2 regions of the Cupriavidus alkaliphilus genome follow, and region 2 is predicted to be linked to the other one. Evidence: predicted binding sites of a transcription regulator. Region 2 holds the regulator's gene; the other holds the start of a gene.
The links. Region 2 encodes LexA, which represses DNA repair genes until DNA is damaged. Its sites were predicted from a motif close to ACTGTATNNNNATACAGT; they were not measured.
Positions count from the first base shown of each region.

Region 1: FHX60_RS11095 (CppA family protein) is a predicted target of LexA. The motif match lies at 2,566-2,583, and genes of this name have one in related genera.

Region 1 is NZ_JACHWE010000002.1:1,039,212-1,046,047, forward strand. Features, by position in the region: gene FHX60_RS11080 (FAD-binding and (Fe-S)-binding domain-containing protein) at 1-198, opposite strand, end outside; gene FHX60_RS11085 (pyridoxal-phosphate-dependent aminotransferase family protein) at 363-1,583, opposite strand; gene FHX60_RS11090 (GntR family transcriptional regulator) at 1,754-2,509, shown strand; gene FHX60_RS11095 (CppA family protein) at 2,613-2,897, shown strand; gene FHX60_RS11100 (malate/lactate/ureidoglycolate dehydrogenase) at 3,025-4,128, shown strand; gene FHX60_RS11105 (NAD(P)H-quinone oxidoreductase) at 4,382-5,380, shown strand; gene FHX60_RS11110 (LysR family transcriptional regulator) at 5,614-6,489, opposite strand; gene FHX60_RS11115 (LysR family transcriptional regulator) at 6,580-6,836, opposite strand, start outside.
Region 2 is NZ_JACHWE010000001.1:1,087,440-1,094,275, reverse strand. Features, by position in the region: gene FHX60_RS05200 (replicative DNA helicase) at 55-1,446, opposite strand; gene rplI (50S ribosomal protein L9) at 1,619-2,071, opposite strand; gene rpsR (30S ribosomal protein S18) at 2,104-2,382, opposite strand; gene priB (primosomal replication protein N) at 2,386-2,685, opposite strand; gene rpsF (30S ribosomal protein S6) at 2,775-3,149, opposite strand; gene FHX60_RS05175 (asparaginase) at 3,269-4,261, opposite strand; gene lexA (transcriptional repressor LexA) at 4,517-5,170, shown strand; gene FHX60_RS05165 (hypothetical protein) at 5,285-5,455, shown strand; gene FHX60_RS05160 (hypothetical protein) at 5,507-5,851, opposite strand; tRNA gene FHX60_RS05155 (tRNA-Ala) at 5,947-6,015, opposite strand; gene FHX60_RS05150 (hypothetical protein) at 6,150-6,422, opposite strand; gene FHX60_RS05145 (DUF2188 domain-containing protein) at 6,660-6,836, shown strand, end outside.

The DNA of each region.
Region 1 (6,836 bases), on a different contig from region 2:
GCGCGGCACCACCACGCCGACCGGCATGATCTGGTAGATGGAGGCGTCGGTGGCATAGCGGCCGCGGGCGGCGCGGTCGAACAGCACGTCGCCGCGCAGTTCCTTGCGCAGCAGCGCCGACAGCGGCGAGATGGCCCGGTGCTGCGCTGGCACCAGGTGGATCGGCTTGACCAGCAGGGAGGACGAAGTCATGTTCATGGCATGCAAGAAACAAGGGCTGCGCGCCCACGGCGATGCATGCGGCCGCCTGCGGTGGGCGCATGTCGTGGTGATGCTCCGGCAGGAAGGTCAGGCAGGCGGCGGACCATGCCGCGCCCGCCCTGGCCTGCGCGGCTCGGTCGGCTGCGCTCAGTCGGCTGTGCTCAGGCGGCGGCCTTGAGCACCGGCTTGTCGGCGTGCGCGGCGAGCGACGCCATGGCCGCGGCCACGCCGCTGCCGGCAAGCGGCACGCCTGCCAGCTTCAGTCCCATCTCGCAACCGGCCAGCGTTGCCATCAGGGTCAGGTCATTGCAATCGCCGAGATGGCCGATGCGGAACATGCGCCCGCGCATCTTGCCCAGCGCCTGCCCCAGCGACATGTCGAAGCGCTCATAGATCAGCTTGCGCACCGCATCCGCGTCGACGCCGTCGGGCATCATCACGCCGGTCAGCACCGGGCTGTACACCGCCGGGTCTGCGCACTGGATCTGCAGGCCCCACGCGCGCACGGCCTGGCGTGTCGCCTCCGCCAGCCGCTGGTGGCGGGCGAAGACCTGCTCCAGGCCCTCGCCCAGGATCATGTCGAGCGCTTCGGACAGGCCATACAGCAGGTTGGTGTTGGGCGTGTACGGCCAGTAGCCATTCTTGTTGGCTTCGATGATCTCGGCCCAGCCCCAGAACGCGCGCGGCAGCGTAGCGTTCTGGCTGGCGGCGATCGCCCTGGGCGACAGCGCGTTGAAGCTGATCCCCGGCGGCAGCATCAGGCCCTTCTGCGAGCCGGACACGGTCACGTCGACGCCCCACTCGTCATGGCGATAGTCGGCCGAACCCAGGCCCGAGATCGTGTCCACCAGCAGCAGCGCCGGGTGCCCGGCGGCATCGATGGCCCGGCGCACCGCGGCGATATCGGAGGTCACGCCGGTCGAGGTCTCGTTGTGGACCACGCAGACGGCGCGAATCGTGTGGCCGCTGTCCTCGCGCAAGCGCGCCTCGATCATGTCCGCCTGCACCCCGCGGCGCCAGCCTTCGATGCCGGGCAGCCCCAGGAATTCCGGGCGCAGGCCGAGCGCCTCGGCCATCTTCTTCCACAGGGTGGCGAAATGCCCGGTCTCGAACATCAGCACATGGTCGCCCGGGCTGAGCGTATTGGTCAGCGCCGCTTCCCAGGCGCCGGTGCCCGACGCCGGATAGATGATCACCGGGTGCCTGGTCTTGAAGATTTCCTTGATGCCCGCCAGCACCTTGCGGCCGAGTGCGCCGAACTCCGGGCCACGGTGGTCGATGGTCGGATAGCTCATGGCGCGCAGGATCCGGTCCGGCACCGGGCTGGGGCCCGGGATCTGCAAGAAGTGGCGCCCAGAAGGATGGAAATCGAGGTGAACCATGAAAAGCGTGCCTCCTTGTTGTTTTATGAATTTTGAATGCAATCGACTATAGCAGAGCCATCGAGGCGACCCAAGGTGAAATTTGCGCTGATTTGTCGTGGTTAACCCGCGATTTGAGGTCAGGAAGCGGGATGCAGTAGAATCCACGTCAAGTGGATAGAGGACATTGAATGCAAAACTCATATAACGATGACCGAGCGGCAGGCGTGGCCGAGCACGTTTCGCCGCCTTCGCTGCCGCGCCTGGCACGTCCGCGCCTGCACGACACCGTGGTCGAGCACCTGCGCCAGTTCATCGTCGAAGGCGTATTCGCGCCGGGCACCAAGCTCAATGAACGCGAGCTGTGCGAGACCCTGGGCATCTCGCGGACGCCGCTGCGCGAGGCGCTCAAGGTGCTGGCGGCCGAAGGCCTGATCGACCTTCTGCCCAACCGCGGCGCCAGCATCTCGCGCATGAGCGAGGCCGAGGTCAGGGAGAGCTTCGAGCTGATGAGCGGGCTGGAGGCGTTTTCCGGGGAGCTGGCCTGCGAGCGCATCACCGCGGCGGAACTCGCGCAGATCAAGGCGCTGCACTACGCGATGCTGGCCTGCCGCGCCCAGAACGACCTGCCGGGCTACTACAGCCGCAACCAGGAGATCCACGACCGCATCAACGAGGCCGCGCGCAACGGGGCGCTACGGCAGACCTACCAGTCGATCAATCGCCGCCTGCAGGCCCTGCGTTTTCGCTCCAACCAGCAAAGCGGCAAGTGGGACGAGGCGGTCGAGGACCATGAAGAGATGATCCAGGCGCTGGAAGCCCGCGACGGCAAGCGCCTGGCCGCGGTACTGAAGCGCCACTTGCTGGAGAAGCGCGACGCGGTGCTGCCGCTGGTGTCGGGCGACGCCGCTGGCACCAGGAATCTTCTGAACGCGACGCACGCGTAGTTTCGAGGCAGCCTTTTGCCGTGCGCGGGCCGGATTTTTCTTGCCTCCACGCCGATACTGTATATATTTACAGTAACTGTATGGATGAACAGTGGGGTCCGGCATGGAACACCTTATCCGCGTGCAAAACGACTATGACCGCCAGGTGCTGGCGTGGCTGCGCGGCCGCATCGGCGACGCCGCGCTGCAGAGCGCGGTGCATCGCCTGGCAGGCCCGCGCAAGCCCTACCTGTCCACGATCTGCCGCAGCCTGGGCATCCGCCCGCCCAGCCGGCGCCAGTTTGCCGCGGAGACAGCGCGCATCCACCGCGCGGTGGGCGACAGCTACCTGGCCCGCATCAGGGAAATCCTGGCAAAAACCCCGGCGCACGAAGCCCCGCGCCAGTAGGCATTTGCCGATCACCGGCCAGGCGCGGACCGTCGCGCGCGCGCCGGACGTATCATGAAAGCCCCGTTGCCGTCACACGGCAACGGGGCTTTGTGTTTCGCAACGTATTCCTCCCTCCAAGGCCGACATGAGCGAACTCCGCATTCCCACCCGCGCGCTGCACCAGTGGGTCACCGATCTCTGGCTTGCCGCCGGCAGCGGCACCCACGAAGCGCAACTGACCGCCGACCACCTGGTCGGCGCCAACCTGAGCGGACATGACTCCCACGGTGTCGGCATGATCCCGCGCTATGTGCTGGCGTGGCAGGCCGACGAGCTGCAGCTGAACCGCCAGGTCAGCGTGCTGCAGGACGGCGGCAGCCTGCTCAGCCTGGACGGCAACCGCGGCATGGGGCAGGCGGTAACGGCGCAGGCCATGGAGATGGCCATCGCCCGCGCCCGCGAGCATGGCGTCTGCGTGATGGGCCTGCGCCAGTCGCACCACCTCGGGCGGGTCGGCCACTGGGCCGAGCAGGCCACGGCCGCCGGCATGATCTCGATCCACTTCGTCAACGTGCTGTCCAAGCCGATCGTGGCGCCCCACGGCGGCTACGACGCGCGCTACGGCACCAATCCGTTCACCATCGGCGTGCCGGTGGCCGGCGCGCCGCCGCTGGTACTGGACTTCGCCACCAGCGCCATCGCGCTGGGCAAAGTGCGCGTGGCCCATAACAAGGGCGTGCCGGTGGGGGCCGGCTGCCTGCTCGATGCGCAGGGCGAGCCCACCACCGATGCCGCCGTGATGTACCCGCCCGCCGACACGCCGCAAGGCGCCTTGCGGCCCTTCGGCGAGCACAAGGGCCACGTGCTGGCGGTGATGTGCGAACTGCTCGGCGCCGCCGTCACGGGCGGCCATACCATCCGCCCGGAAACGCTGCGGCACGAGCACGCGGTCTGGAACAACATGCTGGCGATCGTGTTCGATCCCGCGCGGCTCGGCACCAGTACCTCGTTCGGGCATGAAGTCGCGGCCTTCGCCGACTGGATGAAAAGCGCGCGCTTGCAGCCCGGGCAGACCGGCATCCAGCTGCCCGGCGAACCGGAGCGCGCATTCCGCGCCGCCCGCGCGCAGCGGATCCCGATCGATGCCGGCACGCTGGCGCAGCTGGACGACGCTGCGGCGCGCGTGGCGGCGGCGCGGGCCGGCACCCATGCGGCGCCCGGTCCGCTGTCTGCGCTGGCGTGCGACTGAATGGGGGCTCGCGCAAGACTCGCCACCGTCCTTGCCAGGCCAGTATGCGTGCGTGCGCGGGTTTCCGGAGGTTGACTTCACCTACGGACTTCGTGAAGACCTGGGCGCCCCGCCGCTATTGGCGGACCGCTGCAGAATTGCATGGCACCAAGGGAAAAATCCCTGCATTTTCCGAGAAACCGCCAACCTATACTGGGCCTCCCTTCTCGGCTTGCGCGCCCTCCCGGCCGCGCAGGCCACTCCAGGAGCCCAAGTGAAAGCCATCACCCTCCCGTCCTTCGGCGATGCCGATGTCCTGCAACTGGCCGAGGTCCCCGATCCCGTGTTACGCCCCCACGACCTGCTGGTGCGCAACCACGCCGCCGGCGTGAACCGCGCCGACGTCAACCAGCGGCGGGGTGCCTATGGCCGCGCCGACTTTGGCGACTCCGCGCTCATGGGCCTCGAGATCGCCGGCGAGGTCCTGGCCGTTGGCGACGCGGTACAAGGCTTCGCGCCGGGCGACCGCGTCATGGGCATCGTCGGCGGGGGTGCCTATGCGGAACTGGCACGGATCGACTATCGCATGGCCATGCCGGTTCCGGCGGGACTGGCTTACGTGGAAGCCGCAGCCATCCCGGAAGCCTACGTCACCGCGCACGAGGCCCTGCTCCACCTTGGCCAGCTCCGCCCCGGCGAGCGCGTGCTGATTCACGCCGCGGCAAGCGGCGTGGGCTCCGCCGCGGTGCAGCTGGCGGCAGCGTGCGGGGCGCAGGTCTTTGCGACGGCCAGCGGCCACAAGCTGGATCAACTGAATGCACTCGGCGCAAGCGTGCTGATCGATTACCAGCGCGAAGACTTCCAGGCCGTCGTCGAGCAAACCACCGCGGGACGTGGTGTCGATGTCATCGTCGACTTTATCGGCGCCCCGTATTTCGAGCGCAATATTCTGTCGCTCGCCAATGGCGGCCGCCTGGTCCAGGTCGGCCTCCTCGGCGGCGGCACCGGCGCCAGCGTGCCGCTGGAACGCATTCTGTACGGCCACCTCAGGATCCTCGGCACGGTGATGAAGTCGCGCACGCCAGCGGAGAAGCACGCGATGGTCAACCGCTTCAGCGCGCATTGGCTGGCGGAGTTCCAGGCCAGAGGACTGAAGCCGGTAGTCGACAGCGTGGTGCCGCTGGAACGTGCCGCCGAAGCCCACCGGCGCATGGAGTCCAACCAGAACCTTGGCAAGATCGTGCTCGCCGTGAACCACCACGGCGCCGCGTAGCAGCGAGGGCCGGCAGGCACCAGATGCCGCCGGCCCCACCGGGTTACCGCTGTGCGACGTCCGCGCGTGCCAGCCATACTTCAGCGCTCGCGAGATCCGAAGCGATCGCAATCACCAGCGCCGCCACGGCGATGCCAAACAGCATCCGATGCCAGCAACACCACGTTCGAAGCAGAGAACCAACGGGCCTCGGTCAGCGGTGCAGGTCTGCACCACCCTGGCCGCGGCCGCCGCTAGCTGCCGCGAGGCTGGAAAGCGTCGACGATGCTGTCGATCATCGCTCTGACCCGCGCGGTATGCCGCAGGTCCTGGTGCGTGACCAGCCAGACCTCGTAGCGGCCGGCACGCTCGCGCTCAGGCCAGATCCGCACCAGCCCGTCGCGCTCGGCCAGCGGCACGGGCACCTCGCCGATGGCCATGCCGGTCCGGATCATGCTACGCAGCATCAGGCTGGAATTGGCCGCCGCCACCAGCCTGCCCGTGTGGATCGGCTCGCCGACGAGCGTCGGCGCGGAACTGCCGTGCAGGAACGGCTGGTACATCACCAGGTCATGGCCCGCGAAGGCATCGGCCTGCGCAGGCGTGCCGCGCCGCGCGAGGTATCCAGGTGACGCGAACAGGCCGACTGGCCAATGCGCGAGCCGGCGCGCCACCAGGTCCGGATTCTCGGGCTTCATGTTGCGTATCGCGATATCCGCCTCGCGGCGCGCGAGGTTCAGCATCTGCGTCGAAGTATTCAGCATGACGCGCACATCCGGATGCTCGGCATGCACGCGCGCGATGGCCGGGATCACGAACTCGAGCGCCAGCGAATCGGTGGTGGTCACCTTGACCTCCCCGGCCAGCCGGCTGTCCGCGCCCTGTGCCTGCCTGACCAGGTCATGGGCGAACTTCTCCATCTTTTCGGCCGAGCGCAGTGCATTCTCGCCGGCGGGCGTCAGCACATAGCCTTCGGAAGTCCGCAGGAACAGCGTCGCCCCAAGGGCATGCTCAAGTGCCGCCAGCCGGCGCCCTACCGTCGCCTGGTCGACACCGGCCACACGGGCAGCCTGGCGCAGCGTGCGCTCGCGCTGGAGCGCGAGGAAAATTCGAGTATCGTCCCAGTTCACTTCGATGCGGCGCCTGGCGCCGGTTCTGAATCATCCTGATGCGCCAGCGCTGGACCGCCCCGGCGACATCCCCTGTTCTTCCCCGCGTCGTCATGCCCGCGCTTGCCGCGCGGTCATCCTGCTTCCGGCCTTGGGCGCCGGCGCGCGCCGCGGGCCTTCCGGCAACGGAGCGGCCGGGTTGCGCCGTGCGCGCTCGCGCGCCGGCACCATTGCCAGTTGCCAGCTCGGCGGCGAGCCAATGCCGTGCGCAAGATGGGCGCAGAACGCCTTGACCTTCGCCGTGGCGCGCGGTGCCGCGCGCAGCAGGTAGATATTGCTTTGCGGCTGCGGCAAGGTGCCTTCCAGCA
Region 2 (6,836 bases):
TTTGGCACAAACGAGACGGGCAGGCACAGCAAATGGCCGCCCCGCTTGACTTCGTCAGGTGTCGTTGTCGAAGAAGGCCGGGCCGCCGCTGAAGTTGTCGAACTTCGTGAACTGGCCGAGGAAGGTCAGGCGCACGGTGCCGATCGGGCCGTTACGCTGCTTGCCGATGATGATTTCGGCGGTGCCCTTGTCCTGCGAGTCGGCGTTATAGACTTCGTCGCGGTAGATGAACAGGATCACGTCGGCATCCTGTTCGATAGCACCGGATTCGCGCAGGTCGGACATCACCGGGCGCTTGTTGGGACGCTGTTCCAGGCTTCGGTTCAGCTGCGACAGCGCGATCACCGGGCAATTCAGTTCCTTCGCCAGGCCCTTCAGGGAACGCGAGATTTCCGAAATTTCCGTGGCGCGGTTCTCGCCGCCGCCGGAGCCCGACATCAGCTGCAGGTAGTCGATGATGATCAGGCCCAGCTGCCCGCACTGGCGCGCCAGGCGGCGCGAGCGGGCGCGCAGTTCCATCGGGTTCAGCGCCGGGGTTTCGTCGATGAACAGCTGGGTGTCGTTCATGCGCTGGATCGCATGCGTCAGCCGCGGCCAGTCCTCGTCGAGCAGGCGCCCGGTACGCAAGCGGTGCTGGTCGAGCCGGCCGACCGAGCCCAGCATACGCATGGCCAGCTGCGTGCCCGCCATTTCCATCGAGAACACCGCCACCGGCAGGCCCTGCTCCACCGCCACGTGCTCGCCGATGTTCAGCGAGAACGCCGTCTTACCCATCGACGGGCGGCCGGCGACGATGATCAGGTCGCCCGGCTGCATGCCGCTGGTCATCTTGTCCAGGTCGATGAAGCCGGTAGGCACGCCGGTGACATCGGTGGTCGAATCGCGGTGATACAGCTCGTCGATGCGCTCCACCACCTGGGTCAGCAGCGGCTGGATTTCCTGGAAGCCCTTCTGCCCGCGCGAGCCCTCTTCGGCAATCGCAAAGACCTTGGATTCGGCTTCGTCGAGCAGCTCGCGCACCTCGCGCCCCTTGGGCGCGAACGCGGCCGAGGCGATATCGTCGGCCACCGTCACCAGCTTGCGCAGCACCGAGCGCTCGCGCACGATTTCCGCGTAGCGGCGGATATTGGCCGCGCTGGGGGTGTTCTGCGCCAGCGAGTTCAGGTACGCGAGCCCGCCCACCTCTTCGGCCTTGCCGGCCACCTGCAGCATCTCGTAGACCGTGATCACGTCGGCCGGCTTGGTGGCCGAGATCAACCGGGCGATGCTCTGGAAGATCATCCGGTGGTCGAAACGGTAGAAGTCCGCCTCGGACAGGAAGTCCGCGATGCGGTCCCAGGCGGCATTGTCCAGCAGCAGGCCACCGAGCACCGATTGCTCGGCTTCGATGGAGTGCGGCGGGACCTTGAGGTTATCGAGTTGGGGGTCGGCGACGGGCGCGTTCATGGGGAGGGATTATAACGGCGGGTGGACACACTTCGCCGGACATTTGGCGCCAGCGCCGTCCAGGGCAGCCGGGCAAACGGGCAACAAAAAAGGCAGGAGCCGGGGCTCCTGCCTTCTTGCAATGCCTGCGGGGCTTTGGCCAGCGCCGTGCGCCGGCCGGGGCGGCGCGTCCTTAGACGCTCTCGCCCACCACCGACACGGTCACGTCGACCACGACGTCCGTGTGCAGCGCAACGCTGACCGGGTGGTCGCCAACCGTCTTCAGCGGACCGTTCGGCAGGCGAACCTGCGCCTTTTCCAGCTTGTAGCCTTGGCCAGCCAGGGCTTCAGCGATGTCGGCGTTGGTCACCGAACCGAACAGGCGGCCGTCCACACCCGACTTCTGGGCGATCTGGACGTTCAGGCCGTTCAGCTTCTCGCCTTCGGCCTGCGCGGCGGCCAGCTTCTCGGCAGCGGCCTTTTCCAGCTCGGCGCGCTTGACTTCGAATTCGGCGATCGCGCTTTGCGTGGCGCGGCGGGCCTTCTTGCCCGGGATCAGGAAGTTACGGGCGTAACCGTCCTTCACCTTGACGATGTCACCCAGGTTGCCCAGGTTGACGACTTTTTCCAGCAGAATGATTTGCATCGTGTTCTCTCCTTGACGGACCTAGGGCCTGATCAGTTCTTGTGCAGGTCGGTGTACGGCATCAGCGCGAGGAAACGCGCGCGCTTGATGGCCGTATCCAGCTGACGCTGATAGTGAGCCTTGGTACCGGTCAGGCGGGCCGGCGTGATCTTGCCGTTGTCGCCGATGAAGTCCTTCAGGGTGTCCAGATCCTTGTAGTCGATCTGTTCGACGCCAGCCACGGTGAAGCGGCAGAAGCGCTTGCGCTTGAACAGCGGGTTCTGTTGCTGGAAGCGCTTCTTGTTCTTGTTGTCACGTTTGACGAATGCCATGATTCAATCCTTTTCGAATGCTTTACATCCAGTGATGTGAAAGACGAGAGCCTTGCTGTTGCGGTGCTTGCGGGCCAGGAATCCTTCGCAGTCGAGCAGCGTGCCGAGCGGTAGCCGCTCCAGACGCTGTCCAACCTGGCCGATCCCCATCGCAGCGATTGCAAACTCGACCTGCCTCGGCGTCTGCGCCTCGACGGCCTCGCCGCTGTACTGCAGGATGCAGTTCACGACGGGGACCCCGGCCGGGGTATAGCGCAGGGCATCGCGTTCCGCCAGGATGGCGGCAAGCCTAAGCTGGTTCAACGCGAGGCCTCTTGCTGGTTGCAATCGTTGCGGTTTCCGCTCGTGCCCTGGCCAACGTTGTCAGCCACGGCGCGCACCGCAGTCCGCACTCAGGCGGCCTGGCCTTCGGTGGTCGTTTGCGCGGCCTTGCGGGCTTCTTCGCGCTGCACTTCCTTCATCATCGGCGAAGGTGCGGTCTCGGCCTTCTTGGTCTGCACGATCAGGTGGCGCAGGACGGCGTCGTTGAACTTGAACGCGTGTTCCAGTTCAGCCAGGGTTTCCTTGCCGCATTCGATGTTCAGGCAAACGTAGTGAGCCTTGGCCAGCTTCTGGATCATGTAAGCCATCTGGCGACGGCCCCAGTCTTCCACGCGGTGAACGTTGCCGTTCTGCGAGGTCACGAGCTGCTTGTAGCGCTCGATCATGGCCGGCACTTGTTCGCTCTGGTCCGGGTGGACGATGAAGACGATTTCGTAATGACGCATTGACGCTCCTTTTGGGATTAGCCACCCGGGCGTCACGAGTCCGGTGTGGCAAGGTTGAATAGCCTTAAATTATAGCCCGCCGCGTGCCAACTACGCAAGCCGCTGATTTCACGGGCAAATCAGGCGCTGGCAAAGACCGCCTGCAGCCGCGCCGGGTCGCGCGCGAGCCCGGCATCCGCCGCCAGGGCCAGCGCCAGCAACACGCGCGCCTTGTAGGGATTGAGGTCCGCAGCAGACACGAACACACCGTCGACAGGACTGGGCTGCGGCGGGATCGCCACATGACCCGCACCGGTACGCGAGCTGCGCACCACCGCCACCCCGGCCGCCGCCGCATCGGCAAGAGCCGCTGCCAGCGCTTCGTGGACCGAGCCATTGCCGGTCGCGGCCACGACCAGCCCCGCGGCGCCGGCCTGCACTAGCGCATCCACCAGCGCCCTGCCCGGCTGGGCGTAGCTGGCCACGATCTCCACCACCGGCCACGCTGCCGGCATCGGCCCGATCGGCGCTGCCGCCCGCGGTGCCCGGGCAAAGCGCACGTAGTCGTCCTGCACGAACCCCAGCGGCCCGCACGGCGAGACAAAGGCATCGACCGCCGACGTATGCGCCTTGGCCACGTCCCGTGCCGCGTGGATCTGCTGGTTCAGTACCACCAGCACACCCTTGCCGCGCGCATCCGGGTGGGCGGCGACGCGCACCGCATCCAGCAAGTTCAGCGGCCCGTCGGCCGACAGCGACGTCGACGGACGCATCGCGGCGGTCAGGACCACTGGCACCGGACACGCTTGCGTCAGGTGCAGCGCCATCGCGGTTTCTTCCAGCGTGTCGGTGCCGTGCGTGATCACAATGCCCGCGACTTCGGGCTGCGCCGACCAGTGCTCCACCCGGGCCGCCAGTGTCTGCCACAGCGCAAAGGTCATGTCCTTGCTGTCGACCTGCGCCACCTGCTCGGCCTCGATGCGGGCCAGCGACTGCAAGGGCGGCACCGCCGCCAGCAATGAGGACACCGGCACGGTCGCCGCCTGGTAGCGGGCGCTGCTGGCGGCGCTGCCGGCGGCACCGGCGATGGTGCCGCCAGTGGCCAATACGACGATGCGAGGCAATTGGGTCATGGGAGCGCGCAACGATTTTGTTCTGGATAAAGGAAAGGCGATTGTAGCGGGCGCACACGCCCCGCCGCAGCCAGGATCAGACGCCTTGGCCGGTGTCCATGCGACACGCCTCAAAATTCTGCTTGCACTGACGCCGATACTGTATAAAATCACAGCATACTGTTTAAACATACAGTGCCCGGCCCGCCGGATGCTGGATAACGGACCAGAGCCTCCATCATCCAGCCCAGCGGCCCTGCACGGAACGGCGATCTCATGGCGACCCTGACACCCCGGCAGCAGCAGATTTTCGATCTGATCCGCAACACGATCCGCCGTACCGGCTTCCCCCCTACCCGCGCCGAGATCGCGGCGGAGTTCGGTTTCTCGTCGCCCAATGCCGCGGAAGAACATCTGCGGGCGCTGGCCCGCAAAGGCGTGATCGAACTGACGCCGGGCGCGTCGCGTGGCATCCGCCTGAAGGTGTCGCGCAGCGATTCGGAAATGCCGGACCAGTTCTCATTGCCAATGGCCGGCGTATTGCAGCTGACGCTGCCGCTGGTGGGCCGCGTCGCAGCCGGCAGCCCCATCCTGGCCGCCGAGCATATCGACCGCCAGTACCAGGTCGATGCTTCGGTCTTCGATGAGCGTCCGGATTACCTGCTGCGCGTGCGCGGCCTGAGCATGCGCGACGCCGGCATCCTCGATGGCGACCTGCTCGCCGTGCGCCGCGCCAGCGAGGCGGCCAACGGCAAGATCGTGGTGGCGCGACTGGGCGACGACGTCACCGTCAAGCGCCTGCAACGGCGCGGCGGCCATATCGAACTGATTGCCGAGAACCCGGACTTCACCAACATCATCGTCGAGCCCGGTGAAGAGTTCTCGCTGGAAGGCATCGCCGTCGGGCTGATCCGCTCTTCCGGCTTCTAGCCGGGCACCATCGCAGGCGCTTTGCCTGCACGGGCCTACCCGCTTCCATTGCTTTGCAGACGCCGCCCGGCTTGCCGGGTGTTGACCCCGCTTTGCCTAAAAAGAGGTGCCACCATGCCGCAAATCCACCACGTCGCCGCCCGCCGTCCGGTCAAGCCCGTGCCGTTTCGCCAGAGCAAGGGCGTACGCGTCTACCAGGGTACGCAGCGCCGTACCATGGTCGGCAGCATGGCGGCCATCTGCCGCATGCTGGAACTTGAAACCACCGAAAAGCTGGCCGCCTGACTGTTATTTACGGACGCGGACGCTTGCCGCGTCGCCAGACTTCTGTCGCGCTCAGCTACGCGCGCACGCCTTGGCTTCGGCCTCGAGTTCCGTCGGCGTCAGCTGGGGAAACCAGGTATCGGTCTTGCGCAATTCCAGCGCCGTGCCGTCGGCCTGTGGCGTCAGAGAGATCAGGTAGGCGTATTGATATTCACCGCTTGCCGCGCTCTGGCCGATACGGATTTCGATCTGGTTTTTCGCCGGCAACTGGACCAGCGTAGCCTCATCGCCAAGATTGTTGCGCAGGCATTTCGCGACCTCCGCCATCTTGACCGGCGTATACAGGCGCATCGGCGGGCGAGCGCGGACGTCCTTCTCCGAAGTGCCAGTGGCACACCCTGCCACCATGGTTGCCATCGCTGCGCCAATCAGTGCCGTTCGAACCAACATACCACCCCCGGGGAATGCAAAACGGCGCCCTTGGGAGGCACCGTCCTGGAGAATGCATGGGGTGGCTGGATGGGACTCGAACCCACGACGACGGGAATTTGCCATCCCGGCGTCCATCGCCATTGACCCCATTGAAATCAACGCTTTCGGCTTCGCATTGCAGTTTTGTGCGGAGCCGGGTGCGGATTTTAACCCGCGCACGCGCCACGCGCCATCTCGATCTTTGCGCGATTGACCAGCAGCGGCCTTTGGCCCGGCAGGCGGCTTACCAGCGCTTGCACTCGATCTTCTCTTCGAATTCCCCGTCGCGCTTCCACTCGCGCTCGATCAGGCAAGGGCCTTCGCGGTATTTCTGCTTCTGCTCGTAACCGCGCGGCCCACCCTTGCACTTGCGCTCTTCCTTGTATTCGCCGTCGCGCTTCTGCTCGCGCTCCACCTCGCAGCCGCCGCTACGGAACTTCTCCTTGTATTCGCCACCGCCGTGGCGATAGCCACCGGGATAATCGCGATCATCGGCCTGCGCCGGCGATGATGCCATCAAACACAGTAGCAAGGAGACAGCGGCAGCGGGCGTCCGGAGCATGGAGGTAGAAGCAGGAGGGAAATTGCAGCGAGCATAGCAACCGGAATCGCTGGCCGCTGTATCAAAGCGTTACGCCGCGGCGATCAGCGGAATTCCTCCGACAACGACCCGCGCAACGTCGAGGGGTGATAGGCTTCCAACACGGGGTGGCGTCTGCCGCCGCAGCTTGCTTGCGGCGACCTGGAGCTACCGATGCCAGTATCGAGCATTAGCGTCGTGCCCGCCGAACAAGGCTGGGCACTCGAAATAGACGGCACCTCCGAGCCGCGCGAGTTGTTCCGTACCCTTGAAGCCGCGATCAGTGCGGGCTGGGCACGCGCCCGAAGCGAACGCGTCGAGCTTCATATCCAGCCACTGGCTGGCGGCGTA